Regions from separate parts of the Providencia sp. PROV208 genome, predicted to be linked through region 2. Evidence: predicted binding sites of a transcription regulator. Region 2 holds the regulator's gene; each other region holds the start of a gene.

Region 1 (11,055 bases), on a different contig from region 2:
GTGTATTTGTGATTAGGTGAAGCAAAAAATATTGTGTAATGTCCATTTCTCTTGTTTATAAGGAGAAAATATGGAGCAAAAAAAACAAGAGGGTAGCCGTTTTTTACGTACGGTTGAGTGGTTGGGTAATGCCTTGCCACACCCTGTCATTCTATTCATTATCTTAATTGGGATTTTATTAGTCTCTTCAGCAGTCGGTCAGTATTTTGGTATTAGTGTTCCTGATCCTCGTCCTGAAGGCGCGAAAGGTCGCGCTGAAGACGGAATCATTCACATTGTGAGTTTATTAGATGCTGAGGGTATTCGTAAAATTCTCTCCAATGTCGTGACCAACTTTACCGGATTTGCTCCATTAGGTACGGTATTAGTGGCATTGTTAGGTGTGGGGATTGCGGAACGTGCAGGTCTATTATCCGCTGCAATGCGTCTAATTGTGATTAAAGCGCCTCGCAAATTAACGACTGTTGCAATTGTGTTTGCTGGAATCATGTCGAATACTGCCGCAGAGTTGGGATATGTGGTGCTGATTCCTCTTGCCGCAATTATTTTCCATTCATTAGGTCGCCATCCACTTGCAGGGTTGGCAGCGGCATTCGCTGGCGTATCCGGTGGGTATTCCGCAAACTTATTGTTAGGAACAGTTGATCCGTTATTGTCTGGGATCACACAGCAAGCCGCACGAATTATAGACCCGACGTATATCGTCGGTGCAGAAGCGAACTGGTATTTTATGTTCGCCAGTACGTTCTTGATTACTATTTTGGGTTACTTCATCACCGAAAAAATTGTTGAGCCACAGTTAGGTCCCTATCAGGGCGGTGGTGTTGATGAAGATGAAGATAAGCTCAGAGCTTCAGCTGAAGTGACGCCGCTTGAGAAAAAAGCGTTGTTCTGGGCATCGGTGACTTTCTGGGGATTAGCGGCAGTATTAGCCTTAATGGTGGTGCCGGAAAGTGGAATTTTACGTAATCAAGAAACTGGGTTAGTGAGTAATTCACCTTTCTTAAAAGCGATTGTGGTATTTATCTTTATTTTCTTTGCGGTTCCAGGGATTGTTTACGGCTATATTGCAAAAACCATGCGCAGTGATAAAGATGTGGTTGATGCGATGGCAAGCGCAATGAGCACCTTGGGTCTCTATTTAGTCATCATTTTCTTTGCAGCACAGTTCGTTGCATTCTTTGGATGGACAAATATTGGGCAAGTTATTGCGGTCAAAGGCGCTAATTTCTTAAATAGCATTGACCTACACGGTGGAATATTATTTGTTGGCTTTATTCTGATATGCGCCTTTATTAACTTGATGATTGGATCAGCTTCTGCTCAATGGGCGGTGACTGCGCCGATATTTGTTCCGATGTTAATGTTGGCAGGCTATTCCCCTGAAACTATCCAAGCTGCATATCGTATTGGTGATTCTGTGACAAACATTATTACGCCAATGATGAGTTATTTTGGATTGATTATGGCAATCGTTGTCAAATATAAGAAAGATGCTGGAATTGGTACCTTAGTTTCAATGATGTTGCCATACTCCATTATTTTCTTTATTGGATGGTCACTGTTCTTTATTGTCTGGGTATTTATTTTGGAGCTGCCAGTAGGACCAGGTTCACCAATTTATTTCACGCCGGGCAGTTAGTTTCATTATTAAACTATTAGATTGCAAGGGTAAATAGCTTTCTATTTACCCTTTTTTACTTCTATTGATATATGTATTTATAAGTAGTTATAAAATGACCATCATTAGATGGCTTGTTTGGTAGGTTATTATTGGTTTATTGATTTTATTGTATTAAATATTTGTTGTTATTTCATTGTTACCCTAAAGTTAAATGAGAAATTAAATTTATTTGCATGATTACGTCAAGAATAGACTTGTTCTCAAGTTTGTTTTTATTTATGTATTATTTTAAATAAAAATAAGGGTGATTAATATGTATAGAATGACAATTTCCGCAAAATTATTCCTTGCATTTTTTTTTACTTTATTATTCATGTTTCCTATTTTTTGTTATTTGGTCATTTTTCAATAATCAAAAAAATGCTTTAAATTACATCGCGTGTTTATTTGTAATATAGCGAGAAAATAAAACACGTCGATTGTCATGTAAGCGTCATTTGCAAGAGATATGGCTGTCATCTGTCTGTCATGTATTGGCGATATTTCTGTCATTTCTCGGTGATAAATTCTCTCTCGAACATAAGCTGCGTGAATTCGCACATTTCAGTGTAAATCTCAGCGAATAAATTTTAGTCATCATAAAAGAGAGAAATTGACATGGCATCGATAAAACAGTCGGCTCTAGCACTGATGCTTGGTTTTGCGTTTAGTTGTCAGGGAATAGCAGCCACCACAATTCCATTTTGGCATTCAATGGAGGGGCAGCTTGGTGAAGAAGTGAATGACCTTGTCACTCGCTTTAATGAAACGCATCCTGATTACAAAGTGGTTCCTACCTATAAAGGGAATTATGAACAAAGTCTTGCTGCGGGAATAGCCGCATTTCGTTCCGGTAATGCCCCTGCTATTTTGCAAGTTTATGAAGTGGGCACGGCAACGATGATGTCATCTAAAGCCATTAAGCCAGTCTATGAAGTCTTTAAAGAGGCTGGCATTGATTTCGATGAATCCCAGTTTGTTCCTACCGTCTCCGGTTACTACAGCGACGCAAAAACAGGTCACCTGTTATCTCAACCTTTCAATAGTTCTACACCGGTTCTCTATTACAACAAAGAGGCTTTCAAAAAAGCAGGTTTGAATCCAGATGAGCCACCAAAAACATGGCAAGACCTTGCTCAATACACTGAAAAATTACGTGAGTCGGGAATGAAGTGTGGCTATGCGAGTGGCTGGCAGGGATGGATTCAAATCGAAAACTTTAGTGCATGGAATGGGTTACCTGTTGCAACGAAAAATAATGGGTTTGATGGTACGGATGCAGTTTTGGCATTTAATACACAAGATCACGTAAGGCACATTGAACTGCTACAAGACATGAATAAGAAAGGGACGTTTAGTTATTTAGGACGTAAAGATGAGCCAACCGAAAAATTCTATAACGGGGATTGTGCCATTATTACGGGGTCTTCCGGTTCTCTAGCCAATATCCGTAAACACGCCAAGTTTGATTTTGGTGTTGGTATGATGCCATACGACGCGCAAATTCCAACTGCGCCACAAAATGCCATTATTGGCGGTGCGAGTTTATGGGTGATGGGGGGCAAAGATCCCGCAACTTATAAAGGCGTTGCTGAATTTATGAAGTTCCTTGCTGAGCCTGAGAATGCCGCAAAATGGCACCAGAATACGGGGTATTTACCGATTACCAAGGCGGCGTATGAATTAACCCAAAAGTCGGGTTTTTATGACAAAAATCCCGGTGCAGATATTGCCACGCGTCAAATGCTCAATAAGGCGCCTCTCCCTTATACCAAAGGATTACGCTTAGGGAACATGCCACAGATTCGTACCATTGTGGATGAAGAGTTGGAATCAGTATGGTCCGGTAAGAAAAACCCACAGCAAGCATTAGATGCTTCTGTTGAACGGGGTAACCAATTATTACGCCGCTTTGAAAAATCCACTCAGTAATGAGTCCTTTCGCCCCTCTGATGGCATGCAGAGGGGCGCTGCATCACATCTGATTTATTGGGTTGCTTATGTCATCATCTCGTCCCGTATTTCGCTCCTGCTGGTTGCCTTATGTCCTTGTATTGCCGCAATTAATCATTACGGTCATTTTCTTTATTTTGCCCGCAGGGCAAGCCCTATGGTACTCCCTACAAAGTATTGATCCTTTTGGATTATCCAGTGAATTTGTGGGATTGGAAAATTTCACTCAACTCTTTAGCGATAGCTATTATGTCGACTCTTTTTATACCACGATGATTTTTAGCACGTGGGTCGCGGGGTGTGGGTTAGTGGTTTCACTTTTTTTTGCTGCGTTAGTTGACTATGTGGTGAGAGGGAGTCGTTTTTACCAAACATTGATGCTGTTGCCTTACGCAGTAGCTCCCGCTGTGGCGGCGGTGTTATGGATGTTTCTCTTTAGCCCAGGAAGAGGATTAATCACCTATGGTTTGGAGGCGATTGGGTATGATTGGAACCATGCACAAAACAGTGGGCAAGCCATGTTTTTAGTGGTTCTAGCGTCAGTTTGGAAACAAATTAGTTATAACTTTTTGTTTTTCTTTGCTGCGTTGCAGTCGATTCCTAAATCTCTGATGGAAGCCGCTGCAATCGATGGTGCGGGTCCTATTCGACGCTTCTTTAAAATATCTTTACCACTGATTACCCCTGTCAGCTTCTTTTTACTGGTCGTGAATTTGGTGTATGCCTTTTTTGATACCTTTCCGGTGATTGACGCGGCAACGGGAGGGGGACCCGTACAAGCAACCACAACACTCATTTATAAAATTTATCGTGAAGGTTTTTCGGGACTCGATCTCTCTTCATCCGCAGCACAGTCAGTCATTTTGATGGGATTGGTGGTCATCTTAACGGTAGTTCAATTTCGTTTTATCGAACGTAAGGTGCGTTACCAATGATTGAAAAAAATCGAGGGTTGAGCCTATTTAGTCACTCAATGCTGATACTTGGAATTTTGGTGATTTTATTTCCACTGTATGTGGCGTTTGTTGCCGCGACGCTGGACGATAAAGCGGTTTTTGATACTCCGATAACGCTGATCCCTGGTACCCATTTATGGGAAAACCTGACCTATATCTGGAATAACGGCGTCGCAGCAAACAGTGCACCATTTTGGTTAATGCTGGTGAATAGCGCCATTATGGCGCTGGTAATTGCGATAGGAAAAATCACGATTTCGATGCTATCAGCGTTTGCGATTGTTTGGTTCCGTTTCCCATGCCGTAGTCTATTTTTTTGGATGATTTTCATTACGTTAATGTTGCCTGTAGAAGTCCGTATTTTTCCTACTGTAGAGGTCATTTCCAGCTTAAACATGGTGGATAGTTACTCTGGGTTAACCTTACCGTTGATGGCATCAGCCACTGCCACTTTTTTGTTTCGTCAATTTTTTATGACGTTGCCGGATGAGTTAATTGAAGCCGCACGTATTGATGGTGCCTCCCCAATGCGTTTTTTCCGCGACATTGTATTGCCATTGTCTAAAACAAACTTATCCGCACTATTTGTGATCACGTTTATCTACGGTTGGAATCAGTATTTGTGGCCGATTTTGATCGTCGCAGACCCGAGTTTAGGAACAGCAGTGGCTGGGATCAAAGGCATGATTGCTTCTGGAGAAGGGACAACACAATGGAACCAAGTGATGGCAGCAATGTTGCTGACACTCATTCCTCCTATTCTTGTTGTATTAGCGATGCAGCGTGCTTTTGTACGTGGCTTAGTCGATAGTGAGAAATAACCATGGCAGAATTAAAGCTTCAAGCCGTCACCAAAAGTTGGGACGGAAAAAATCAAGTCATTAAGCCGCTTACGGTAGATGTCGCCGATGGCGAATTTATTGTTATGGTGGGACCTTCAGGGTGTGGAAAATCCACGTTATTACGCATGGTGGCAGGGCTAGAGCAAGTGACCAGTGGGGACATTTGGATTGACCGAAAACGCGTGACGGAATTGGAGCCAAAAGAGCGTGGTATTGCGATGGTTTTCCAGAATTATGCGCTTTATCCTCATATGAGTGTTGAAGAAAATATGGCGTGGGGATTAAAAATTCGCGGGCTTGGGAAAGAAATCATTCGTCAAAAAGTACAGGATGCAGCCCGTATTTTAGAACTTGATGGTTTATTAAAGCGCCAGCCTAGAGAGCTCTCTGGCGGTCAACGTCAACGGGTGGCTATGGGGCGTGCGATTGTCCGCGATCCTGCGGTATTTTTGTTTGATGAACCGCTTTCTAACCTCGATGCAAAATTACGCGTGCAAATGCGCCTTGAGCTACAGCAACTACATCGACGTTTAAAAACTACCAGTTTGTATGTCACGCATGATCAGGTGGAAGCGATGACATTGGCTCAGCGAGTGATGGTGATGAATAAAGGCATCGCAGAGCAAATTGGTTCACCAGTCGAGGTGTATGAACGTCCTGCTAGCCGTTTTGTGGCAAGCTTTATTGGTTCCCCCGCGATGAATTTGTTGGAAGGAAAAATAAGTACTGATGGCGCATGTTTTGAATTAAACGGTGGAATGCAATTACCTCTAGAGAGAACATATTTACAGTGGGTAGGGCATGCGCTAACGTTAGGTATCCGACCGGAACATTTGCAATTAGGCTCTGAATCATCAGGGGGGATTCCCCTTGAAGTCGACACACTCGAAATGTTAGGTGCCGATAATCTTGTGCATGGTCAGTGGGCTGGACAAAAAGTGATTGTACGTCTTGGTCACGAACATCGACCCCAAGTAGGTACAACACTATGGCTTCATCTTCCTGAAGCCCATCAGCATTTTTTTGATACTCAATATGGACACCGTTTATGAATCTTTGGCCTTATCCTAAAATTGTTGCTCATCGTGGTGGTGGAAAATTAGCCCCTGAGAATACCCTTGCCGCCATCGATGTCGGAGCAAAATATGGTCATACGATGATTGAGTTTGACGCTAAATTATCCCGCGATGGTCAAATTTTTCTGCTTCATGATGATACCCTTGAGCGCACCAGTAATGGGCATGGTATTGCGGGGGATTTCGATTGGAGTCAGCTAATCAAAATAGATGCGGGAAGCTGGTATAGCCAAGAGTTTGCTCATGAACCCTTGCCATTGCTGTCACAAGTCGCGGAGCGTTGCCAGCAACATAACATGATGGCAAACATCGAAATTAAACCCACAACGGGCTTAGAAACCGAAACAGGAACTGTGGTGGCTCTCGCTGCTCGTCAATGGTGGCAGGGGCAAACAGCGCCATTACTCTCTTCATTTTCAATTGAATCCCTTGAAGCGGCTCAGGCCGCTGCCCCCGAATTGCCACGCGGTTTACTACTCGAAGAGTGGCGTGAAGATTGGAGAGAACTCACGGGGCGCTTAGATTGTGTGTCTATTCATTTGGATCACATTTTACTGGATAAAGCGCGAGTTGATCTTTTGAAACGTGCTGGCTTATTTATTTTGGTGTATACCGTGAATGACCCTGATCGCGCTAAATTATTATTAGACTGGGGGGTGGATGCAATTTGTACCGATCGTATTGATCTAATCGATCCAAACTTCCCTGTAAAGTAGAACAGCAATCCCTTTGTTTTTAAAGCTCCCCCAATAAGCCTATTGCTTATTGGGGGAGCTTTTCCATTGTGTAAATAAGTAATTTATTCAATTAAAAACAATGAGTTAGTTTGTCAAGTGATTATCGGTAATTAGGATTAACTTTTTTCCTTTTTCTTGAAAATATTGGTTAGTATCTCGTCATCACACGGATAAGGATGGCAGTAGATATGACAATGCAGCTCATTGCTAGACCCCATGATTCGGCTTTTAAAGGTTTTATGAGCAAAGTCGATAATGCGCGAGATTTCTTTGAAATCTATCTTCCGAACCGCATTAAACCACTTTGTAATTTGGATACACTGAAGCTAGCGAGTGCTTCATTCATCGATAAAACCTTGCGGTCTCGTTTTTCAGATATGCTTTATTCTGTTCAAACTCTCAAGGGAAAAGGGTATTTCTACCTATTAGTTGAACATCAATCTACCCCCGATAAGCTGATGGGATGGCGGCTTATGCACTATGCATTCTGTGCAATGAACCAACATTTGCAGCAAGGAAATAACGCATTACCACTGGTGGTACCTATCTTGTTTTATCATGGGAAACAGTCGCCTTATCCCTATTCACAGGTATGGACTGATTGTTTTCCGTGGGCAGATTTAGCCTATGACCTTTATTGCAATCCATTGCCGCTGGTGGACGTGACGGTAGCGAGTGACGATGAAATTGTGAATCACCGAAAAGTTGCTGCAATGGAGCTCGTGCTTAAACATTCTACATTGAGGGATGACCTGATAGTGCTATCCGAGCGTTTAGCTCAGGTGATTAGTGAGAATGAAAACCACCGTGATGATGTGATTTTAATCATTAACTATCTGTTTAGTGTGATGGATACCCCGACATACACTCAGATAGTCAAAACATTAATTGAACAAACCGAAGGGTATCAGGAGACTGTCATGACGATTGCTGACCGTTTAAGAAATGAAGGGTTAGAAAAAGGCTTAATAAAAGGTAGAGAAGAAGGAAAAGCAGAAGGAAGAGAAGAAGCTCGGCAAGAGGAGCAAGCGATAGCTAGACAGCGAACTTACACTCAAGTTATTACCAGTTTGGACCTTGGCTTAAGTATTGACATTATCAGTAAAATTACAGGGTTACCACATTCTGAAATACAAGCTATGCGCTAAAATAATACAGGGCAGAGTTAACGTAACAGTGAACTCTGCCCTTTTTCAATCTATTGTATTAGAAGTTAATTTTTAATGTCGCATTCACACCACTTGATTTGACATCACTGTTGTATTGACCTTGGTAAGATACGCCGAGAGTCGTCGATTTGTTAAGTTGAGCATCAATACCTAAGCCAATTCCAAACAGATTATCCAGCTTACCGCCACGGATTTTGGCTTCGCCAGTATCTGATAAGAACAGCATGGCTTCAGGGCGATTATCACCAAATAAGTGGCTGGCTGAAACATCGCCTTTCAGGGCTAAATTAACGTTACCCGCGGCGAATGGGTAGCCACCACGTAAACCGACAGTACCAACTTGGATATCTTGGTTGTCAGTTTTAGTGGTGAATTGCATATTACCCACTTGTTCATGCAGATTGTCACTGGTGACATGTAACCAGTTAAATCCAGCATAGGGTTCAATCGAATATTGATCATTATTCAATTGGGTATACGCACCTTCCACGAAGAGTTGAGTAATTTTCGCATCATAGCTGCTGGAGTTGTAACCTGAATCTTGACCAACCCATAATGTGCGTTTCGCATCACGATCTTGGTTAGTATGTGTGACACCATAATTAATGGCAGCAACATTCTGGATATTAGATACACCGTAGGCACCGACATGCAGGTCATTGCTGTCAATTTTACCGTACTCATGGGCTTTATATTTAGATGAACCGGCCCCGAAGAACAGACCCGCTTTGGTGTGAGTGGCCACATCAATTTCTGCACCGACTAACGCTGCGTAGAAATCGGTGTCCATATTGCTGTAACCATAGTCAAGGTTGCCCCATTGACCAACACCCGTCATCCAAATACGCGCATTGCTGTTTTCAATATTGGCATAACGACCATGACCCACGCCGATAGCCTGATCTTTCACGGTACGAGTTAGACCTAATACGTTCACCACGCTGGCATTGTTCGCATTAAGGTACATATCACTACCGAGTGATTGATAAGTATTACGAAGGTCACGTTCGCTCATCGGTAGTGTTGCATCAAACAGCTGACCTTTAGCATTACTTTCTAATGCATTGGCAATTGAACGACTATTCTCATTATTGGCAAATGAAGCAAATGAGGTATCCGCTTTTTTGCTCAGAGAGCCTGTAATGGTGTTGTCTTTTACGGAAACGTCTTTTTGGAATAGCGCATAATCATCTGCGGCAGCATTATTGGTATTTGCTGCGAGCATTTTGGTTTTAGCGCGGTTGTCGGCTAAATTATCTGCGTTAACCGTACCTTGGATTGAATTATCATTAAGATAAACGTCTTTCAGTTGCCCAATATTATCAGCAGCAACGTCCAGTTTAGCGCCTTGATTTAAGGTCATATTACCGACATTCACATCATGACCTGCGGTGACTAAATAGGTTCCTTTGTCGTTGATGTTGATATTGGCTTTATGGCTTTCATTGGAGACTAACTGACCTTTCTGCGTAAATTGGTCATTATAGCGATTAAGAACACTCAACGAGCCGCCGTTAACGTTCACGTCTGCAGTACCGAAGGATTCAGTAAAACCGTACAGAGAGCCTTGTTCGACGGTTGTACCACCACGGTAGGTGTTATCCCCTGTCATCACCAATGTGCCTTCACCCGCTTTGACTAAAGAGCCATCATACAGACCTGCATCGATTTTGGCTTGGATGGCCTCAGCACGTTTTTGGTAATATTCCTGACGCCATTTTTTAGCATCTTCTTTATCGACAATGTGAGAAGTCGGGTCTGGGTTGCCATCGTTTACCACGAAATCGGTACCAAGATTATAATCGCCACCGGCATCGATACCGTGGGCTTTATAATCGGCTAACCATGCTAAATCTTCGGTTTCACGCTGATCTAACGCGGCTTGGTTGATGTCGTTTGTCCAGACATCGAGAGGTACTGCATCCAGTTGATATTCGAATTTACCTAAGAATTGACCGGGACCATACATACCTTTTTCGAGATCCGGTGTACCCCAACCATAGCGCTCATCAGGTAGACCATCAGCGGATGTCCAACCTTTATAGAGGCTGCCATCTGGGTTGTAACGGTTGGCAGTTGTGAACATAACATCACGCACTTGCAGGGCATTCATGGATTGATAGCGGGACATTAACACGCCCATCGCACCAGTGACGTGCGGCGCTGCCATTGAAGTACCGCTAAAGGTATCCCAACCCGGATTACCGTTTTCATCCACAACGCTGGAATAGATATAGCGGCTAGGCGCAACGACGGTCCACCATTTGGCATTACCCGCTTCGTTGAACATACCTTCAATTTCATAACCGGTCTTATCTGCGGTCTGTTTTAAACCCGCAACGGCAATCCAATGTTTCTCAGCTTGTGGATTGAAATAAGGGTAGAGAGGGCGGTAGTACGGGTTTTTGAAATCACGGTTACCTGTCGTGAAGACTTGTACCACATTGGTATCTTTCACTGCATCATAGGCGGCATCCACAAAGGATGGATTATCGCCATAGATTTTTTTGAAGTAAAAATATTCGTATTCAGTTTGTTGAGTGGTATCTACGGGTAAATGCACGCTAGTATTACCACCATCCGGTCCGACGGTTTTACCAGCATCAATAATTCTTGGGTTAGTTCCCCAGCTGTTATTGATGACTTGAGCGCCCGCATC
Region 2 (11,055 bases):
ATTTTTATTGCGTATTTACAAAATACTACGCGTGTTTATGACGTTCGTTAGATGGTGAAATGAATCTATCACACACAATAGCAACAACCAGCACAGCGACGGATGGTAACACCCAAGCTAAATCTTGTTGGTATAATGGGATAGACGTCATCCAATCTGGAATGTAGGTCTTCAAACTATCCGATGCTTTCACTGCGCCAATCAAGCCAACCACAAAACTTGTTAACATCGTCGGTGCAATTACGATGGTTGGATTACGCCACCATTTCAATGTAAAGCTCATCAAAATCAAAACAATACAAGGCGGATAGATTGATACTAAAACAGGCAGTGAAAATGCGATCAGCTTACTGAGCCCAAGGTTTGAAATCACCATGGAGAACAGACCCAAAATTAGCACTAACTTACGGTAAGAAATTGCGACATAACGGCTGAAAAACTCAGCACATGCACACGTTAAACCAACAGCAGTTACCATACAGGCAACAAAAATCAGCACCGCTAAGAAGAAGCTACCGTAGTTCCCAAAAGTGTACTGAACATATTCATGCAGAATATCAGCACCATCGGCAGGATTTGGAATTAATGAACCGCTATTCTCGCCCAGTTTAAACAGCGATAAATAAACCAGCGTTAATAAAACCCCTGCAATTAAGCCCGCCCACATAGTATAACGAGTTAATAATGAGGAGTTTTCGATACCTCGTGAGCGTGCTGCATTCACAATGACGATACCAAACACCATCGCACCTAATGTATCCATCGTTAAGTAACCATTGATGAAACCATTAGAGAATGCCATATTTTGATATTCTGGCGTTGCCACAATTGGCTGCCCTGCGGGCCACATCACCGCCGCAATACCCAATATAGCCAGTGCCAACATTTTTACTGGCGCCAGAATATGCCCCACGCTATCAAGTAACTTACCTGGATATAACGAAATTCCGATGACCAGTACAAAATAGATTGCACTATAAACCAATAGGGAGATTTCCGATTCACCACCAAGCAATGGCGCAATACCCACTTTATACGAAACGGTTGCTGTTCTTGGTGTCGCGAAAAGAGGTCCTACTGATAAGTAAGCAACGACAGCTAATAATAAACCAGCAGTTTTACCAATCGGCGTGCTGAGCGCTTCAATACCGCCCCCCACTTTTGCTAGTGCAACAACAGTAAGAACAGGAAGACCGACGCCAGTGACTAAGAAACCAAGTGCAGCAGTCCAAACCTGCTCACCTGCTTGTAAACCGACCATTGGCGGGAAAATGATATTTCCAGCACCAACAAATAGCGCAAAGGTCATAAAACCTAAGGCGAGGATATCTCTGGATGATAAACGATGAGCCATATTATGTTAATTTTTAGTAAATTATGAATTAAAAACAGGCTATCTCATAGATAACCTATTGGAACATATATGACGAAATAGAGTTCTGATTAACATGACTTTAACAATATAAAATGCATGCCTTGGTTAGCTTTGTAATACTAAACATCAAAAAACAGTAAAAATCGCCAATAACTGGCGACAAGTAAAACTTTTATAGGGAAAAAAGGCAAGAGCAAACCTGAAAACAAGAATAAAGTACCAAACTAAATTTAAGAACCAGTGATTACTGTCAGTAAATTTGCAATATCCCGTATATATTCAGGCTAAAAAAACAGCAACAAAACATTATTTAACCACTCATAATGTATTTTGGCAGGATAAGATGAAGAAAATTGAGGGATAACAATGAAAATATAGCGCGGCGATTAAAAATAACGTCAAAAAGGAAGAAATAGCAAAACAAAAAACCTTGCTAATGCAATGATTTTATTAGCAAGGTTTCATTTTTAGCGATTATTTGGCACACCTATTTTTTATCTGACACAATAAAAACAGGCGGTAACGTAAAGGAAAATTCACTGCCCTTACCAATCTGACTGGTGACCGATAATTGGCTGCTATGATGCTGAACAGCATGCTTAACAATCGCTAAACCTAGGCCCGTTCCCCCACCACCTTGTCGAGAGCGCGCCTTATCCACACGATAAAAACGTTCCGTTAAGCGAGGAATGTGCTCAGCAGGAATTCCAGGACCATTGTCACTCACGCTAAATTGTGCGCCGTTATTGGTTTTCTGCCATTTCACCTTAATTTTCGTCCCTTCCGGTGTATGGTTTATCGCATTATAAACCAAGTTAGCAACCGCACTGCGTAACTGTTCTTCATTACCATGCACTCGCAGTTTTTCATCAATCACGAATTCAAACTCATGTCGCCCTTGGCTTAAGCCAATGGCTTCTTGTTCAATCATTTTAAGAATGACCGGCATATTAATCTGTTCATCAAGATTAATTTGAGGGGCAACCTCAATTCGTGATAGTTGCAGCAATTGCTTCACTAAATTATCCATCCGATGGGTCTGCTCTTGCATCACCGATAAGGCTTTTTTATTCATCGGTGATGTTCCTTCTTGGTCATCCATCACCTCGAGATAACCTTGAATGACGGTCAGTGGTGTACGTAATTCATGGCTAACGTTGGCAAAAAAGTCTCTGCGTGCTTTTTCCAATCTGCGCTTTTCAGTCACATCTCGAGCCACCATCAATAACTGGTCACTGGTGTATGGCAAAATGCGAAACTCCACAATTTCACCGCTGTTCAATTCAATCGTCAGCGCTTGATCATAACTCTTCACCGTGAAATAACGGCTAAAATCAGGATAACGTAATAAATTAAAAATATGCTGCCCGTTATCCTCTGGCCAGCGAAAGCCAAGAAGCTGTTGAGCGTGGCGGTTACACCAAAAAATATTGCCTTCCGTGGTCATCATAACGACCGCATCGGGTAGAGACTCAGCTCCACTGCGAAACCGTTTAATAAGTTGCCCTAATTCGCGGCGGCGCTTACGGTTACGCTGCTGCATTTGATAAATACCGTAAAATATTGGCTCCCAGCCCCCTTTACCATCTGGTGGCAACATACTTCTATCTAGCCACAACCAGTCTGAAAGTTTTAGCAGGTTATATCCATGCCAAATTAACGCAGCTAGTAATGAAATAACCAATAGCCACGGCAGGTGGCCAATAAAAATAGATAATATTAGTGCGGGTAAAATAAATAAAAACAGCCCCCAGATCAGCTGTTTTAAGGATAAGCGTTCAAGCACCCCTGTTTCTCCCTAATGGTTTCTCAATAACGCACAGAGAAGCGGTAGCCAGTACCACGAACCGTTTGCACCATTTTATCATGCTCATCTAGCTCTAACGCTTTTCTTAAACGACGAATATGCACATCTACCGTCCTATCTTCGACATACACGTTTGCACCCCAAACATAATTAAGTAACTGCTCGCGGCTATAGACTCGCTCTGGATGGGTCATAAAAAAGTGAAGTAGCTTATATTCGGTAGGTCCCATATCGATGGGAATCTCATTACTCGTAACACGATGGGAAGTCGGATCAAGCACTAACCCATTCATTTCAATAATATCTTCTGTCGACATTGGCGAGATGCGCCGCAAAATTGCTTTAACACGGGCTATCAATTCTTTTGGTGAGAACGGCTTAATTAAATAATCGTCCGCGCCAACTTCTAACCCTTTCACACGATCTTCTTCTTCCCCTCTCGCGGTTAGCATCATTACGGGGACATCACGCGTAGCACTATCTCGTTTCATATGTTTGATCACTTGGATGCCTGAACCTCCGGGGATCATCCAATCCAGCAACACTAAATCAGGTAATGGATCAACCAATTGTGCTATCGCAGAATCATAATCATCAGCTTCTGTAGGCTGAAAACCATTCTGTTCCAATACAAAACAAACCATTTCTCGGATGGGCGCTTCATCTTCAACAACTAGAATGCGTCTTGCCATGATTGTTCCTGTAAATAAGAAGAGATTTTTAATGTGACCGCATTATGCGTCAGTTTTGTGACAGAATTATGAATATCTCAACGTAAGGCTACGATCCATCATTAGATTAACAGTTTACTGTCATGTAAGTGAAACATAAAAGCCATATCAGCCAAGCTTCCTACTTTCTTCCTACTTTCATTGCGAAGCGCTTCTCAACTATTTTTCATGCGCTTCCCTTCATATGGCACCGATGCGGTATACTGTGATACAGCAAACTATAGGGTTTGAATATTAGTATAGTAAAAGCGTCATAATCATAGGAATAGGTAGCTCATGCGCATCATCCACACCTCAGACTGGCATTTAGGTCAATATTTTTTCACCAAAAATCGAGCATCTGAGCATCAGCACTTTTTACTCTGGTTAATTGAACAAATCAAACTGCACCAAGTGGATGCACTGATAGTGGCAGGTGATGTCTTTGATACTGGGGCACCACCTAGCTATGCCCGTGAACTATACAATCAATTTATTGTTGATTTACAACGAACTAACTGCCAATTAGTCATTTTAAGCGGCAACCATGATTCGGTTTCTGTTCTAAACGAATCCAGTGCGCTATTACGTTATTTAAACACCCATGTCATCACCTCAAGCAGTGAATCTCATGTCATTACGCTAAAAGATAAACAAGGAAATCCGACTGGGCTAGTTTGCGCCATCCCGTTTTTACGCCCAAGGGATGTTCAAATCAGTATGGCAGGGCAAAGTAGTGAAGAAAAACAACTTTCATTGCAAAATGCCATCCGTGATTACTATCAAACCTGTTACCAAAAAGCCGTTAAGCAGCGCGAAGCTCTTGGCTTAGATATTCCTATCATCGCGACAGGACATCTCACTGTGATCGGTGCAGAACTCACCGATTCCGTCCGCGAAATTTATATCGGTACATTGGATGCATTTCCGTCCGGAGCCTTTCCTCCAGCAGATTATATTGCACTCGGGCATATCCACCGCCCGCAATTAATTGGTGGGAAAGAATATATTCGTTATAGCGGCTCCCCCATTGCACTCAGCTTTGACGAATCACAACAACAAAAAAGTGTGTGTTTAGTGGAATTTAAGGGTCATCAATTTTCCAATGTTACATTGCTGCCTATCCTTGTTTCTCAACCACTGTATAGTCTTAAGGGCACGTTAAAAGAGCTGCAACAACAGCTTATGACGTTACCCACCACCACTGAAAACCGCCCAACTTGGTTAGATATTGAAGTCGCATCCCAAGATTATCTTGGCGATATCCAGCAACGAATTGAAGCGCTCACCCAAGATCGCTGTGTCGAAGTGGTTCGCCTACGCCGTGCTCGTCGAGCCCAAACAGGCCAAAACCTTACACAGCCCAATGAAACATTGAGTGAATTAACGGCTGAAGAAGTCTTCTCTCGAAGGCTTGCTGAAGAATCATTAGAAGACAAAGCGTTAGAGCAGCGTTTATTACAACTGTTCAAGCAATCCTACGCCACCTTACGCACTGAACAAGGGGAATAAGCGTGAAAATTTTAAGCTTACGTCTCAAAAATATTAATTCCCTTAAAGGTGAATGGAAAATTGATTTCACTGAAGAACCGTTTGCCAGCAATGGGTTATTTGCCATCACTGGTGCTACGGGAGCAGGAAAAACCACCTTATTAGATGCTATCTGCCTCGCGCTATACCATCAAACCCCACGTTTAGGGCAAATATCAAAAAGTAAAAATGAACTGATGACTCGCCATACGGGCGAATGCTTAGCGGAAGTAGAATTTGAAGTTAAAGGTATCGCTTATCGTGCATTCTGGAGCCAACGCCGCGCAAATAATAAAGCCGATGGCAACCTCCAAGATCCTAAAGCAGAGCTAGCAACCGTCGCTGATGGGCAAATTATCGCAGAAAAAGTCAGTGAAATTCGTGAAAAAATTGTGCAAATCACGGGATTGGATTTTGGACGTTTCACCAAATCTATTTTACTTTCCCAAGGTGATTTTGCCGCTTTTCTCAATGCCACAGAAAAAGAACGCGCTGACTTATTGGAAGAGATCACTGGCACCGAAATTTATAGTCAAATTTCGGTCTATATCTTTAATCAGCATAAACAAGCCAAAACTGATCTCGATCTCCTTCGAGCACAAGCCAGTAGCATCAATCTGCTTACGGAAATCGAATATCAAGAGCTTGTTGAAAAGCAGCAACAATATTCAGCCCAAGAACAGCAGCTGGGTCAAAGTAAACTTCGCCATCAACAAGCCGTGACTTGGCACCAACAGTATCAACAGCTCGCACAAAATACCCAGCGATTACAGCTAGCGCAACAGCAAGCTCAACAACGCTATCAAGCGGCAGAGCCCCAATTACACAAGCTCGCTCAAAGCTCTCCTGCGGAAGCCTTACGCCCGGATTGGCTGGCAGTGCAAAGCTTGCAAACTCAACTTGATGAACAGACTCAAAAACAGCAACGCATAACCCAACACTTAGAAGAGGCTCAAAAGCAACGTTTACCTTTAGTGACCCAACATGCCCAAGCGCAGCTTGAACAAAATCAATACAATGAATGGGTACAGAAAACGACGGTCATGATCGATAACGAAGTGCGCCCATTAGACAATCGACTTTCCCAGCTCAATCAACAAAAATTGCAACTCTCAGAGCAATTAAGTCAGCTAAACAGTGAGTATTTACAGAAAAAAGCAAGTGTAGAGAACGCTCAGCAGCAAATTGATCATGCTAAGAGTGGGCTGAATAAAACGCAATTATTTCTCCAAGAACACGCAAATGACGCCCAAATAATTACCCAATTAGGGCGCTGGCAGCAGCAAGGTCAATTTGTTTATGAACTGACTGAACAACTCACTAAAAATCAGCAAAAACAGCACGCAATCAAGCTAGAATGGCAAACATTGCAACAAGCTCAATTGCAAAAACTGAAAGAACATCAAAAAGCTCAGCTCAGTCTTGAAGCGTTTCACTCCCGCTTTAATCAGTTTGAAAAACAATTTCAAGAATACAAAGAAAAACACGATATAAGTGCAATTAACGCTCTCATTATTCAACTGCAAGCACAGTTACAGCATGCTCAAATACTGCCACTTTTACTCTCGCAACATGAGGAAAAACACCAGCAAGTACAGCTACACATTCAGCAACAAAACCAGCTCGCAGAATCTATCCAGCAAGTGGAAAAACTGATTGCAATTACACAAGATAGAGTGACTCAATTGGAGCCTCAACGCCAAGTTTTAGAACAAAAACTTCAATTAGAACAAAAAATTGTCAGCTTGGAACATGAACGCCAACAACTCATTGAAGGAACACCGTGCCCCCTTTGTGGCTCATTAAAGCATCCTGCTTTAGAGGCATACCATGCTGTTACGCCAAACGAAACCCAGCAACAATTGGTTGCGCTCAACACACAGATAGAATCCGAAAAACAACAACTCACCGAACACCAAGCATTATTACAAGCGGATAAACGTCGCCAACAAGATAATGAAGCAACACAAAAACAGTTACAGGTCCAATTAGATGCTCTCAATACCCAATGGCGACAAGCTTGTAAGCAAGCACTTACACCGGAATTAGCGAAAACACATCTCGCAGTAGAGCAATGCCTTTTAGATTTGCGCAATCAACTCACGGTTCAGCAAACCATCACCAGTGAATTTACACAGCTGGAACGCCAACACCAAGAGGCAAAAAACCACTATTACGAACAGCAAGCTCAAACTAAGCAACTGCTCTCCGAGCTATCGCTTCTTGATGAAAAACTTAAATACCATTCCCAGCAATTAGACGAAAACCAAGCGGAACAACACGCTTTGAAACAACGCGTTGAGCAGCAAACACAGCAGCTAGCCACCTCGCTCTCGCCATTTAACCTAACGCTACCAAGCCAAGAACAGTTTTCCTCTTGGCTAAAAGAAATTGAACAACGCGGGCAATACTATGAGGCGCAAAAAACAGACGCTCAACAGTTCGCTAAAAGTATTGAGGTTCATGCCGCTACTCTCGCAGCGGAAACAACCTATGCACAACAAATTGAGCAACAACTCGCGTCACAACAGCAACATTTTGAGCAGCTAAATCAGCAAATTGGACATGCGAATACCCAACGTCAAAACATGCTAGACGGTCAAGCTATCACTATTTTTACCCAAAATATGCAGGTGCAGCAGGCTCAATATGCTCGTAAAGTCGATGAACTTACTCTGCAAATCAGTGAGATAGACAAACACATCGCCGCACTCACAGGAAGTGTCCAAGAACTCGATGAACAACTCAAACAACTCAATCAACGGCAATCTGTTGCACGAACTCAGTTTATTGATGCGCTTAAGAATAGCCCGTTTGACACCCAAGAGCAGTTTCTGAATGCCCTCCTTCCTGCCGAAGAAAAAATTCAGCTTGAGCAACTTAAACAACAAGTGACTCAGCAGCAGCTTGAAGCGGAAACCCGCTATCAAGAAAGCCTCTTATCTCTCGCCAATCATGAACAACAACGTTTAGTTGAATTTGCGGAGTTGTCATTGGAGCACATTCAACATGTATTGACTGAGTTAGATAATAAAATCAAGGAATTAAACCAACAACAAGGGCAGATTATTAACCAACTCGAGCGCGATCAACAGCAACGTCACCAACAGCGCGAGTTATTGAATAAAATTGAACAGAGCCAATTAAGCTACGATGATTGGAGTTACCTCAACAGCTTAATAGGCTCCGCTGAAGGGGATAAATTTCGTCGTTATGCTCAGGGGTTAACCTTAGACTGCTTAGTCTCTTTAGCTAACCAACAACTCGATAAATTGCATGGTCGCTATTTGCTGCAAAGAAGCCATTTAGCCAACCTTGAATTACAAGTTATTGATGGCTGGCAAGCGGATAGTATTCGCGATATTAAAACACTGTCTGGAGGGGAAAGCTTCTTAGTCAGTTTGTCACTAGCCCTTGCACTCTCTGACATGGTGAGTCATCGAACCCAACTGGAATCGCTCTTTCTTGATGAAGGTTTCGGTACATTGGATGCCGAAACCTTAGACATTGCTTTAGATGCATTAGAGAGCCTCAACGCTTCAGGAAAAACCATTGGTGTTATTAGCCACGTTGAAGCCATGAAAGAACGAATTCCGGTACAAATTACCGTGAAAAAAGCAAATGGTCTTGGCTATAGTGAACTCCCAAGCCACTATCGTGTCAGTTAATCTCAAAAAGCCTAAAATAAAGCTACTAATATGATTTTTATAGATTTTTAACTACATGCAAAAATTTGAATGTTTAGGTTAAATTTTTTTTCTATGATTTTAAAGGGATACCTTTATAGTTATTCACATCGAAACAAGTTACGGCTTCTGAGGTTGTTCAATAAATTGCCGTGCTCTAAACAAAAGCAAGGGGACAAACATGTCTAACGCATTTATCGAAATGATTAAAAATCGTCGCACTATTTATAACTTAGGCGACTCATTACCTATCTCGGAAGAGAAAGTTGCTGGATTGATCAAAGAAGCCGTTAAGCACTCACCATCTGCATTTAATTCACAGACTTCACGTGTTGTCGTGTTATTTGGTGCACAACATAAAAAACTGTGGAACATCACCAAAGATGCTTTACGCGCTATCGTTCCTGAAGCAGCTTTTGCTGGAACTGAGCAAAAAATCAATAGCTTTGCCGCAGGCGCTGGTACTGTGCTGTTCTTTGAAGATAAAAATGTAGTCACTGGCTTACAAGAACAATTCCCATTATACGCAGATAATTTCCCTATCTGGTCTGAACAAGCGAGCGGTATGGCGCAACTGGCAGTATGGACAACATTATCTCAGGAAAATGTGGGTGCATCACTGCAGCACTACAACCCATTAATTGATAATCAAGTGCAAAAAGAATGGGATATTCCAGCAAATTGGGTTTTACGTGCTCAAATGGTATTTGGCTCAATTGAGCAACCGGCGGCTGATAAAGACTTTATGGACGACGACGTTCGTTTCAAAGTATTCAAGTAATTCATCACTAACCGTTATTATATTAAAGCCTCTACAATTGCTTGTAGGGGCTTTATTTATTCATTCCAATCATTATATATTCCATTATATAGCACACTTCAATTTCATTAATTTCTTAACAAGATAAAACTCCAATCTATCGCAAATTATTACATATAAAATTAGAACAGTAGATATTACTCATTTTCAATCACTGCTTATTTAAAAATAATATTTAGTTTTTATATATAAGTCGCATTTTTATAAGAAAATGTCTTTTTAATCGCTCATATGAAACTGAAAATAACTTTAATTTGATTGACATCAATATGTTATATTCCCATGATAATAGTATTTACTTATAGACTAAATTTTTATTTCTGCATTATCGGTATTTGAACTACACTAAAAATAAGAGCACAAAAGCAGTATTGGATGGTGGTCAGTGTTATTAAAGGGGGTGGACTATGAAACGTTTATCTTTATTAACTACTGTAGTGACAATCTTCATTTCAAGTTGTTCTTTCGCGAGTAATCTTAACCCATCGTCAGGAGGCACAGTCTCATTTGGTGGTTATATCTATGAACCTCAGTGTGAAGTCAATATCGCAAATCAAACTCATGTGAATATTGATTGTTATCGTAATGGTAAAACCGTTACCGCTTCAGGCTCATTGAAAAATGGCAAAAAAGTTGAATCCGAGTATGTCAAAGTTGAATATGACAAATACAGTAAATTACCTATGTTGAACGTAACTTATGAATAAGTTAATTGAAGATTTAATAAGCATCATCATTCGGGGAGCTGCTATTTACTCTCAAGTTTAAACTCCCCGAATGTTATTCCCAGCCCTCACTTCGCTATCGCTTGCCACATTATTGCCAAGTTCAACCATCTTAATATTTTCTTCATTTATTTTTTCATATAAATGTCACCCCAAAATACACGGTAATGAAAAAAGCCTGACACAAGTGACAGGCTTCAGATAATTACCGCTTTTATTACTGCTGAAATTACTTAGCAGTTAAATCAACTTGGTAAATTGCAAATCCAATATCATCAGTACCTACTTTCTTCATTGGATACTGAGCGTGCTGCTGAATAAACTCAGCTGCTTTTTCACTTGGTGAAGTTTCAAAACGAACATCAAGCTTTTTATCGGTTTTGATTGGAGTGAATGACCAGT
Region 3 (11,055 bases), on a different contig from region 2:
AAATAAACGTATTATTTAATTTTATACACAAAATGAGAGCAATCATTACTCTCAGGGCATCCTTTACAGCTGGTCCCGGTTAAACAGGCACTGATATCGACTTTTTCAATTTTTCCCATACTGACCAGTTTTTCCGCCATGGCATTGACCAGTGCTGTAGGTGCATTCAATTGAGAACTGAGCAGTGCGATGTCAGCTTGCCCATAGAGAGCGATTAAATCTCGGACTTGCAACAAGCTGACCATCGTATTTTCCTTAGTGACAACTATTGTTAGAGCAACCAGAACACTGCTGTGCTGTTTTTGATTTAATATTGAAGGTAACGCGACTTCGCACACGACGTAGAACCGTAATCAACACAATATTAAATATGATAACGGCACTTATCGTTATCAAACTACTTTGCGGATGCTCGTTAAATGTCGCGGTTTGGTAGAACAAGGCAGCTAAGCTATAAGCAACGTTCAGTCCCCAAAGAATCGAGAAAGTCATCCAGCTTTTGTTGGTTTCTCGAGCGATAGCTCCCATTACTGACACGCAAGGTACATATAACAGTACAAAGATTAAGTAGCTATAGGCGGCAATATCGGTACCAAATTTAGCGGCCATCGTTCCCATCGAACCTGTAGCCATTTCAGCATCTCCCATACTCGCTTCAATAGGATTGGAAAGTGCGCTAATGGAGAAGGTTTCTTTCAAGCTATCCCAAGTATCTGCAACAGCAGATTCTAACTCATCGAGTAGATCAAAAGATGTTGCATCAAAAGGCTCATTGGTAATCGCTTCCGCGGTGTACAGCGTATTTAATGTACCGACGACCACTTCTTTTGCCATTGCACCTGTAATCAATCCAACGGTAGCCTGCCAGTTGTCACTGTGTACACCGATTGGCTGTAATACTGGCGTGATGACTTTACTGACAGAGGCAAGCGCAGAGTCATTAATATTATCAACAGGCTTACCAGATAAGGAGAAACTGTTAAGTGCCCCGATAAAAATACTTGCTACGACAATCACCTTACCTGCACGAACCACAAAGCCCTTTAAACGCTGCCAAGTTTGAATGAGTAACGTTTTGGTATGAGGGACGTGGTAGACCGGTAGTTCCATCACAAAGGGTGAGGCTTCTCCACGCATTAGGGTGTGTTTGAGCAATAAGCCTGTCAGGATTGCGACGACAATACCAAGAAGGTACAGAGAGAACACGACACTCGCGCCATTTTTGCCAAAGAAAGCCGCTGCGAATACAGCAAAGATGGCTAAGCGAGCACCACAGGACATAAATGGCGCCATCAGGACGGTAATAAGGCGTTCACGAGGTGCATCTAACGTTCTAGCACCCATGATAGAAGGAACGTTACAACCGAATCCGACAATCAGCGGAACGAAAGACTTGCCAGGTAAACCAAGGGCTTGCATTAATCTATCCATGACAAAAGCCGCACGAGCCATATAGCCGGAGTCTTCTAAGATAGATAAAAACAGGTACATCATACCGATTTGTGGTACGAGAGGCAGGACGGTGTTGATACCGCCACCGACGCCTTGAGCTAAGAAAACAGTCAACCATTCTGGGAAGTTTGCTGTTGCACCAATCCATTGGATACCATGAATAAAAATAGCTTCTGACGCCCCTTCAAAGAACGGCTGCAAAGCACCACCAATATTGATAGCAAGGACGAACATCAGATACATCACAAATAAAAAGATAGGTACGCCCAGCCAGCGGTTCAAGATAAATTTATCTAGGGTCTGCGTGAGTTTATTCGGTTCAGCTTCACTGTTATTAATCGCAGCATGACAGATCGTGGCGATAGATTGATAACGCGCATCAGCAATTAATAACTCTGGTTCTTCTTGTAACGTCTCTTTGAGTTTGGTGCGCGTTTCAGCGAGCACTTGCTCAGAGATGTTAGCGCGTTGACGACTATAAATATCGCCTTCCAAGATCTGTAATGCTAACCAACGGCGCTGTTGTTGGCTAAATTGCTGAGCAGAGATTTGCTCAGAAAGTGTATCGACGGTTTGTAAAAGTTGTGGCGGGTATTGAACTAGAGCTTGTTGACTATTTTGTGGATGGCTATCAATAGCTTGTTTGAGTTTTTCGAGACCCGTAGCCCGTGTGGAAACCATTGGGATAACAGGGCAGCCCAGCTGTTTTTCCAGTTGTTTAACATCAATATCAATATGTTGGCTTTCGGCGATATCCAGCATATTCAGCGCAACGATGCAGGGAACGCCGAGCTCGACCAGCTGTAATGTTAGGTATAAGTTACGCTCGAGGTTTGAGGCATCGACAACGTTGATCAACATGTCGGCTTCACCACTTAAAATAAAGTAGCAGGCGATTTGTTCATCAAGTGAAGTTTGCTCTGAAATGGTTGTGAGTGAGTAAGTACCCGGTAAATCAACAAGTTCAATCTTGTGTTCAGGCGTTTGGAAACGTCCAACTTTACGCTCAACGGTAACGCCAGCCCAGTTACCGACACGCTGGCGTGATCCTGTTAACTGGTTAAACAAGGTTGTTTTACCTGCGTTAGGGTTACCAATAAGGCCGATAGTTAATGGTTTCATAGTGTTGTATGCCAGTCGTGAAAAATGAAAATCTTTATTGGAATAAATGCAAAGAATAATTAATTTGTATGCACTTCATCTAAGTTAATCAATGCCAAATCTTTTTTGCGTAATACCAAGCTGACGCGGTGAGTTTCTATTTGTACGGGGTCACCAAACGGCGCTAAACGTACCACTTTAAATACTGAGCCTGGAAGTAGACCAAGGGAGAGTAATTTTTGGCGATAGGCTGGACTTATCTCTGGTGAAAAGCCAAGTATTTTATAACTGCATTGGGGAAGTATGGACATGGTACCTTCCAATTACTGTTTATTCTATGATTTAACTGTTAAATCATAGATGGTGTTATTAAGAATAATATTGATAATTATTATTATAAATTTGTGCGTCTTTAAAAGAAATAGTATGGAAGATAAAATTAAATCTAATTAACAATGAGAATCATAATCATCTACCATTTGTTATATTTAGCCTCTTTTTCCCGCAAGATTAAATGATATGGATCAAAAAGGGATTTAGTTGGCAGTTTTTTTAAAATAAAAAAAGGTGTTAATGTTGTTAATTAACATCATTAAATAAGACGGAATACAGATAATAAATTGAATTAATTAATTTATTTTTAGTTAATAAATAGAATAGATTTGGAAGAAGTATTCCGTTATTGACTGAATAGGTTGTGATAAATGCCCTTACCTAAATAGTAAGGGCATGAAGGGGTTAACGCTTTTTACCAAAAGCCGCAGCCAGTGCATCACCCATCGCACTGTTACCCGCGTTTGAGCTGTTGCCGCGAGCATTGCCTCTTGGTGCTGGCGCTTTACGGGTATTTCTATCCTGTGCAGGTGCAGCGCTACGAGGCGCGCTATTACCGTCACCAGCTTGCTCATCTAAGCGCATAGTGAGCGCAATGCGCTTACGTGCAATATCCACATCCAGCACTTTCACTTTCACTATATCCCCTGTTTTAACCACCTTGTGAGGATCTTCAACATAGCTGTTGGATAGGGATGAAATATGGACTAGCCCATCCTGATGAACACCAATATCGACGAATGCACCGAAGTTAGTGACATTAGTCACTGCGCCTTCTAGGATCATACCCGGTGTTAGGTCATTCATGGTTTCAACGCCTTCAGCAAAGGTCGCTGTTTTAAACTCAGGGCGCGGATCGCGACCTGGTTTTTCGAGTTCTTTAATAATGTCAGTAACGGTAGGAACCCCAAATTGCTCAGTCGTAAATTCTCGAGGGCTTAGGCTATTTAATACTTGGGAATTGCCCATGATCTCTTTCAATGGTTGGCGAACGACTTCAAGGATTTTTTCGACAATTGGGTAGGCTTCAGGGTGAACAGTTGATGCATCCAGAGGGTTATCACCATTGGTGATACGCAAGAACCCTGCACACTGTTCAAAGGCTTTAGGACCTAAACGAGCGACTTTGAGTAACTGTTTTCTGTCATTGAATTGACCATTCGCATCACGCCAATCGACGACATTTTGGGCAATCATTTTACTCAAGCCAGCCACGCGAGTGAGGAGCGCGACGGATGCCGTATTAAGGTCTACGCCGACAGAGTTTACACAATCTTCAACCACGGCATCTAATTTACGTGCTAACTGTGTTTGGCTCACGTCATGTTGATACTGACCCACACCGATAGATTTCGGATCGATTTTCACGAGTTCAGCCAATGGGTCTTGCAAGCGACGAGCGATAGAAACCGCGCCTCGTAAGGATACGTCTAAGTCAGGAAACTCTAATGCTGCTAGCTCAGAAGCAGAATAAACGGATGCGCCAGCTTCACTGACAATAACTTTTTGCGCAGTGACTTCTGGGTATTGTTTTTGCACCTCAGCGAAGAAACGCTCAGTTTCTCGTGAGGCGGTGCCATTACCAATTGCCACGAGTTCGACTTGGTATTTCTGGCACAATGCTGCAACGATAGTGGCGGCTTTGGCAGCTTGACCTGTATGCGGGTAAATGGTGTCAGTTGCCATGACTTTACCTGTTGCATCAACCACGGCAACTTTGACGCCAGTACGTAAACCTGGATCGAGACCCATAGTGGCGCGCATACCTGCGGGAGCTGCCATCAGTAAGTCACTGAGGTTACGAGCAAATACGTTAATTGCTTCTTCTTCTGCTTTCTCACGCAGAGTACTCATGATTTCGGTTTCTAAGTGCAGAAGCACTTTGACTCGCCAAGTCCAGCTGATGACGGCTTTACGCCATTGGTCAGCGGGTGCATTGTTTAAACGCACATCAAGGTGACGAGTAATAATTTCTTCGCAGTAGCTCTCTTTTGGCGGCTCTTCAAACTGGGGATCACAGTTAAGAGACAGCTGTAAGACACCTTCATTGCGTCCTCGGAACATCGCTAATGCGCGGTGTGAAGGGACGTGAGCAACAGGCTCATGGTGATCAAAATAGTCACTAAACTTCACACCTTCGGTTTGTTTCCCATCAGCCACAACAGAAACGATGTGGGCATTCTTCCAAATATAATCCCTAACTTTCGCTAATAGGATGGCATCTTCGGCGAAACGCTCCATTAAAATATAACGAGCGCCATCGAGAGCAGCTTTGGTGTCAGCCACGCCTTTCTCAGCATCCACATAGTTCTGGGCAAGTTCGTCAGGTGACTGGCTTGGATCGTGCCATAGCGTATCAGCTAGTGGTTCTAAGCCAGCTTCGATTGCGATTTGTCCACGAGTGCGGCGTTTTGGCTTGTAAGGAAGGTAGAGATCTTCGAGTTCGGTTTTATTCAGCGTGGTATTGATGGCAGAAGCGAGTTCTGGGGTAAGTTTACCTTGTTCATCAATAGATTTTAGAATGGTTTGCTTACGGTCGTTTAACTCTCTCAAATACCCTAAACGGCTCTCTAGCTGACGTAGCTGAGTATCATCCAATCCCCCCGTGACCTCTTTACGGTAGCGGGCGATAAATGGGACAGTATTACCTTCATCCAATAATGTAATGGCTGAAAACACCTGTTTTGGTTGGGCTTGCAGTTCGGCCGCAATAATTTGGCTTAGAGTTTCATTCATGTCGTGTTTAAATACCTACTCAAAGAACAGTGAAAAATAGACTGCACAGTTATACTTGCTGGTAGACAGAATTGCCAGACAGAATTTTTGTCTAGTGGTAGGCAAGTCGCAGATTATATTTTATAAAATATTATAATTATCCGATTTATATACCTTTAATGTGATGAATAAGAGCCTGTTAATTACCCGTGAAGGGTGGGATGCCTTAGACAAAGAATTGAAATATCTTTGGAAAGAAGAGCGCCCTCTTGTAACTCAATCCGTCTCTGAAGCTGCGGCGCAAGGCGATCGCTCCGAAAATGCAGAATATATTTATGGTAAAAAACGTCTACGGGAAATAGACCGGCGTATTCGTTTTTTATCCAAAAGATTGGATCAGCTTAGAATTGTTGAACCTGACCCTCGCCAAGAGGGGCGTGTTTTTTTTGGCGCTTGGGTTAAGCTTGAAGATGATAACAAAAATATCAGAATTTTCCGTATTGTGGGTGCTGATGAATTTGACCCTGCTAAGCAGTGGATTTCCATCGATTCTCCCGTTGCCCGTGCGTTAATTGGCAAGCAGGTTGAGGATGAAGTGGTGGTCACGACTCCAGGCGGAAAAGTTACCTATTTTATTCTAGAAATTAGCTATAAACCAATAATCAGTTAAAGAGTAAAATGATTCATTAAACTGAATGTTAATGGTAAATTAGTAGTATGAATATTATTTTTGTTACGTTCATCAGCAGAATAATTCTAAAATTCCACACTTTGGGGGCTATAAATGCAGGAAAGTTATAAAGTTCTCGTCGTCGATGATGATATGCGTTTACGTGCTCTGCTTGAACGTTACCTCACCGAGCAGGGTTTTCAGGTAAGAAGTGCAGCAAATGCTGAACAAATGGACAGGCTCCTCACTCGGGAATCGATTCATTTAATCGTATTGGACTTAATGCTTCCTGGGGAAGATGGCTTATCAATTTGTCGTCGTTTACGTAGTCAAAACAACCCAATCCCAATCATTATGGTGACGGCGAAAGGTGAAGAAGTTGACCGTATTGTGGGCTTAGAAATTGGTGCGGATGACTATATCCCTAAACCATTTAATCCTCGTGAACTACTAGCGCGTATTCGCGCGGTATTGCGTCGCCAAGCGAACGAATTACCGGGTGCGCCATCTCAAGATGATGCCGTCATTACTTTTGGTAAATTCAAACTGAACCTCGGAACGCGTGAAATGTTCCAAGGCGAAGAAAACATGCCATTAACCAGTGGTGAATTCGCGGTACTGAAAGTATTAGTGTCTTACCCTCGCGAACCGTTATCTCGTGACAAACTGATGAGTTTAGCTCGGGGTCGTGAATACAGTGCGATGGAGCGTTCTATCGACGTTCAAATTTCACGTTTACGTCGTATGATTGAAGAAGATCCTGCGCACCCACGTTACATTCAAACTGTTTGGGGCTTGGGGTACGTATTCGTTCCAGATGGAAGTAAAGCATGAAGCGACTGAGGTTCTCTCGACGTAGTACATTTTCTCGCTCGTTATTTTTATTTGTTGCGCTCTTGTTCGCAAGCCTTGTGACCAGCTATATGGTGGTATTGAATTTTGTTGTGATGCCAAGTCTACAGCAATTCAATAAAGTGCTTGCTTATGAAGTGCGGACATTAATGACAGAGAAAATGGTTCTACAAGATGGAACCTCAGTGCGAGTTTCACCCGCATTACGTAAGAAAATCTACAATGAGCTTGGAATTACCTTTTACGCCCATTCAGCGGCGATGGAAGAAGGACTAAATTGGGCGAAAGAGTATGATTTTCTAAGTGAAAATATGTCGGAATACTTAGGTGGCAAGGCGAGTGTACATTTAGAGCTAGGCCGTGAGTATCCGATATTATGGTTAACATCCTATCTAGCCCCAGATATCTGGGTGCGTGTTCCACTGACCGAAATTGGTCAAAATCAGTTTTCTCAAGTTTTCCGTTATACACTGACCGTTTTCCTTACCATCTTTGCAGGGGTTTGGCTCTATATTCGCTACCAAAATAAGCCATTATTGGAGCTGGAATATCATGCCGGTGAGGTAGGAAAGGGGCATGTGATGCCGCCAATGCAAGAAAAAGGTGCGACAGAGGTTCGTGCGGCGATCCGCTCATTCAACCATATGGCGGCGGGAATAAAATCACTCGAAAATGACCGAACGGTATTAATGGCGGGGGTTAGCCACGATCTTCGCACACCGCTTACACGAATTCGTCTCGCCACTGAAATGATGGGACCAGAAGACAGTTACCTCGCTGAATCTATTAATAAAGATATTGAAGAGTGTGACGCCATTATCGGGCAGTTCATGTCTTACCTGAAAACAGGGCAAGAGATGGATATGGAATTCTGCGATCTTAACGCCATTCTGAATGAGGCGGTAGTCGCTGAAACTAACGTGATCGGTGAAATTGAAACCAATTTCGTACCAGGTCCTGTGATGTTTAATGGTAACCACCTAGCAATCAAGCGCGCGATTACCAACATGATAGTGAACGCTTACCGTTACGGAAATGGCTGGATAAAAGTCAGCAGTGGTAAGAATGAAGATTACGTTTGGTTCCAAGTGGAAGATGATGGCGCAGGCATCAAAGAAGAAGATATTCAACGCCTATTCCAACCATTTGTTCAAGGCGAAAAAGCCCGCAGCAACAAAGGCACGGGGCTGGGTCTCGCAATAATTCGTCGAATTATTGATGCTCACGAAGGAAATATTGAGATTCATAAAAGTGAGCGTGGTGGGTTTGCGATACGGGCTCTTCTCCCCCTAAAAGAACGCGAAGACTGATATCTCGTCGTATTTCGCGTTGTAGCGTTGTTGGCTGCTCTCGTTAACCCTAGCCACATACTCATGTATGCTCCCTGAGATATCTTTGCTTGTCGCCTACCTACAAGCTGAAATACTTAGAGATATACTGTGTAGATAGAAAGATAGAAAGATAGAAAGATAGAAAGATAGAAAGATAGAAAGATAGAAAGATAGAAAGATAGAAAGAGAAAGAAATTTTTTCATTTATGACAAAATGTCATATTCCAAACGTTAGGCTGTCATATTCGCTAATCCTATTTAATTAATTGAAAAATAATAAATTAGTTGTTTTTACTCCCTCATTATTATTCTTTTCCTGTCGATAAAATCCGCAAATGTCATAAAACTGTCATAAACTTGACATATTGCCGTAACTCAATTGTCCTATTTTCCCTACCGTGACATACACCCAATAATTTAATACTTGATTATTTCTTACATCCCCGGAGGGATTATGAAAATGATGCGTACCACACTAGCAAGCGTAATGGCAGCAACTTTATCTCTGACTGCAATGTCTTCTTTTGCTGCTACCAGCCTGACCGGAGCTGGCGCGACATTCCCTGCTCCTGTTTATGCGAAGTGGGCAGACACTTATCAGAAAGAAACAGGTAATAAAATTAACTATCAGGGGATTGGTTCTTCTGGTGGTGTGAAACAAATTAATGCAAAAACAGTTGATTTCGGTGCATCAGATGCGCCATTGACTGATGACAAACTCAAAGAAGACGGTTTATTCCAATTCCCAACCGTGATTGGTGGTGTTGTTTTAGCGGTAAACGTTAAAGGCATCGAATCTAATCAGCTGGTTCTTGATGGTAAAACTCTGGGCGATATCTACTTAGGTAAAATTACAAAATGGAATGACCCAGCCATCGTAAAACTGAATCCAAACGTAAAATTACCAGACCAAAACATCGCGGTAGTTCGTCGCTCTGATGGTTCTGGTACGACTTTCGTCTTCACTAGCTACTTAGCAAAAGTTAGCGCAAATTGGAAAGATGAAGTGGGTGCGGGATCAACGGTTAACTGGCCGAAAAACAGCGTAGGTGGTAAAGGTAACGATGGCGTGGCAGCCTTTGTTCAACGTCTGCCAGGCTCTATCGGTTATGTAGAATATGCTTACGCAAAACAAAATAATCTTGCGTATACTAAGCTCGTTTCTGCGGATGGTCAGCCAGTTTCACCAACAGGTGACAGCTTCAGCGCAGCAGCGAAAAAAGTGGATTGGTCTAAAACATTTGCACAAGACCTGACTAACCGTGAAGGTGCTAATGCATGGCCTATTACCTCAACCACATTCATCTTAGTTCACAAGCAACAAGCGAATGCTGAAAAAGGTAAAGCGGTTCTTGATTTCTTCAACTGGGCTTACGAGAAAGGCGGTCAGCAAGCGGAAGCATTGGACTATGCTGTGTTACCTCAAGAAGTTGTGACCGCAGTACGTGCAGCATGGAAAACTGAAGTGAAAGATAGCCAAGGTAAAGCACTGTTCTAAGTGTTTCCTCGGGTTGGAAAATGGTAAGCGGGTGCTGAGGAATAGCGCCTGCTTATTCACCGTAGTAACGTAAGCCCTACTGTAAAGTAGGCATGGAATGAGAACAAAGCGCATGGCCGAAAAAATAACGGCATTTAAAGCCCCTAGTAAGTCGGGCGACGTGATTTTTAGTGCATTAGTCAAAATAGCTGCGCTAATCACTCTCCTCATGTTGGGTGGTATTATTATTTCCCTGATTTTCGCATCTTGGCCAAGTATGCAGAAATTCGGGTTTTCGTTTTTGTGGAACAAAGAGTGGGATGCGCCAGCGGAACAATTTGGTGCATTAGTGCCAATTTACGGCACCATTGTGACATCATTAATCGCTCTGATTATCGCAGTACCTGTTAGCTTCGGTATTGCCTTATTTTTAACAGAGTTAGCACCTAATTGGTTAAAACGCCCGTTAGGTATTGCGATTGAGCTTCTCGCTGCAATCCCAAGTATTGTTTATGGTATGTGGGGGCTATTTGTCTTCGCACCATTATTTGCAGAATACTTCCAAGAGCCTGTGGGCAACGTGATGTCGAGCATTCCAATTGTCGGCGAACTGTTTTCAGGCCCAGCCTTTGGTATTGGTATTCTTGCGGCAGGGATTATCCTCGCCATTATGATTATTCCTTACATCGCTTCCGTGATGCGCGATGTGTTCGAACAAACTCCCGTGATGATGAAAGAGTCAGCCTACGGAATCGGCTGTACGACATGGGAGGTGATTTGGAACATCGTTTTGCCTTATACCCGAAATGGGGTGATTGGTGGGGTGATGCTAGGGCTCGGTCGTGCACTGGGTGAGACCATGGCGGTGACGTTTGTCATCGGTAACACGTACCAACTTGATAGCTTGTCACTGTTTATGCCGGGTAACAGTATTACCTCTGCGCTGGCGAACGAATTTGCAGAAGCAGAAAGCGGTTTACATACGGCAGCATTGATGGAACTTGGTTTAATTCTGTTTGTGATTACCTTCATCGTTCTGGCAATTTCCAAACTGATGGTTATGCGTCTTGCTAAGAATGAGGGACGTTAATATGTCGATATCTCAACCTGTTGTAGTTAATCAA

The links. The regulator PhoB, encoded in region 2, activates phosphate uptake and scavenging genes when phosphate is short. The targets are predictions, from matches to a motif close to CTGTCATAAAACTGNCNNAT.
Region 1: a site for PhoB is predicted at 2,137-2,156, ahead of ugpB (sn-glycerol-3-phosphate ABC transporter substrate-binding protein UgpB). Genes of this name have one in related genera too.
Region 3: a site for PhoB is predicted at 8,790-8,809, ahead of pstS (phosphate ABC transporter substrate-binding protein PstS). Genes of this name have one in related genera too.

What each region holds. Positions count from the first base shown of each region.
Region 1 covers NZ_JAMPNS010000004.1:292,602-303,656, forward strand. Annotated here, with positions in the region: gene PR766_RS04725 (AbgT family transporter) at 71-1,642, shown strand; gene ugpB (sn-glycerol-3-phosphate ABC transporter substrate-binding protein UgpB) at 2,282-3,595, shown strand; gene ugpA (sn-glycerol-3-phosphate ABC transporter permease UgpA) at 3,664-4,551, shown strand; gene ugpE (sn-glycerol-3-phosphate ABC transporter permease UgpE) at 4,548-5,393, shown strand; gene PR766_RS04745 (sn-glycerol-3-phosphate import ATP-binding protein UgpC) at 5,396-6,466, shown strand; gene ugpQ (glycerophosphodiester phosphodiesterase) at 6,463-7,206, shown strand; gene PR766_RS04755 (Rpn family recombination-promoting nuclease/putative transposase) at 7,416-8,375, shown strand; gene pta (autotransporter Pta) at 8,434-11,055, opposite strand, start outside.
Region 2 covers NZ_JAMPNS010000003.1:223,622-234,676, forward strand. Annotated here, with positions in the region: gene brnQ (branched-chain amino acid transport system II carrier protein) at 26-1,354, opposite strand; gene phoR (phosphate regulon sensor histidine kinase PhoR) at 1,863-3,161, opposite strand; gene phoB (phosphate regulon transcriptional regulator PhoB) at 3,185-3,874, opposite strand; gene sbcD (exonuclease subunit SbcD) at 4,190-5,404, shown strand; gene PR766_RS02880 (AAA family ATPase) at 5,407-9,090, shown strand; gene PR766_RS02885 (nitroreductase family protein) at 9,290-9,889, shown strand; gene PR766_RS02890 (hypothetical protein) at 10,336-10,635, shown strand; gene PR766_RS02895 (bifunctional 2',3'-cyclic-nucleotide 2'-phosphodiesterase/3'-nucleotidase) at 10,883-11,055, opposite strand, start outside.
Region 3 covers NZ_JAMPNS010000012.1:131,836-142,890, reverse strand. Annotated here, with positions in the region: gene PR766_RS10880 (FeoC-like transcriptional regulator) at 12-245, opposite strand; gene feoB (Fe(2+) transporter permease subunit FeoB) at 256-2,574, opposite strand; gene feoA (ferrous iron transporter A) at 2,634-2,864, opposite strand; gene PR766_RS10865 (Tex family protein) at 3,292-5,622, opposite strand; gene greB (transcription elongation factor GreB) at 5,786-6,271, shown strand; gene ompR (osmolarity response regulator transcription factor OmpR) at 6,386-7,105, shown strand; gene envZ (two-component system sensor histidine kinase EnvZ) at 7,102-8,433, shown strand; gene pstS (phosphate ABC transporter substrate-binding protein PstS) at 8,909-9,952, shown strand; gene pstC (phosphate ABC transporter permease PstC) at 10,065-11,021, shown strand; gene pstA (phosphate ABC transporter permease PstA) at 11,023-11,055, shown strand, end outside.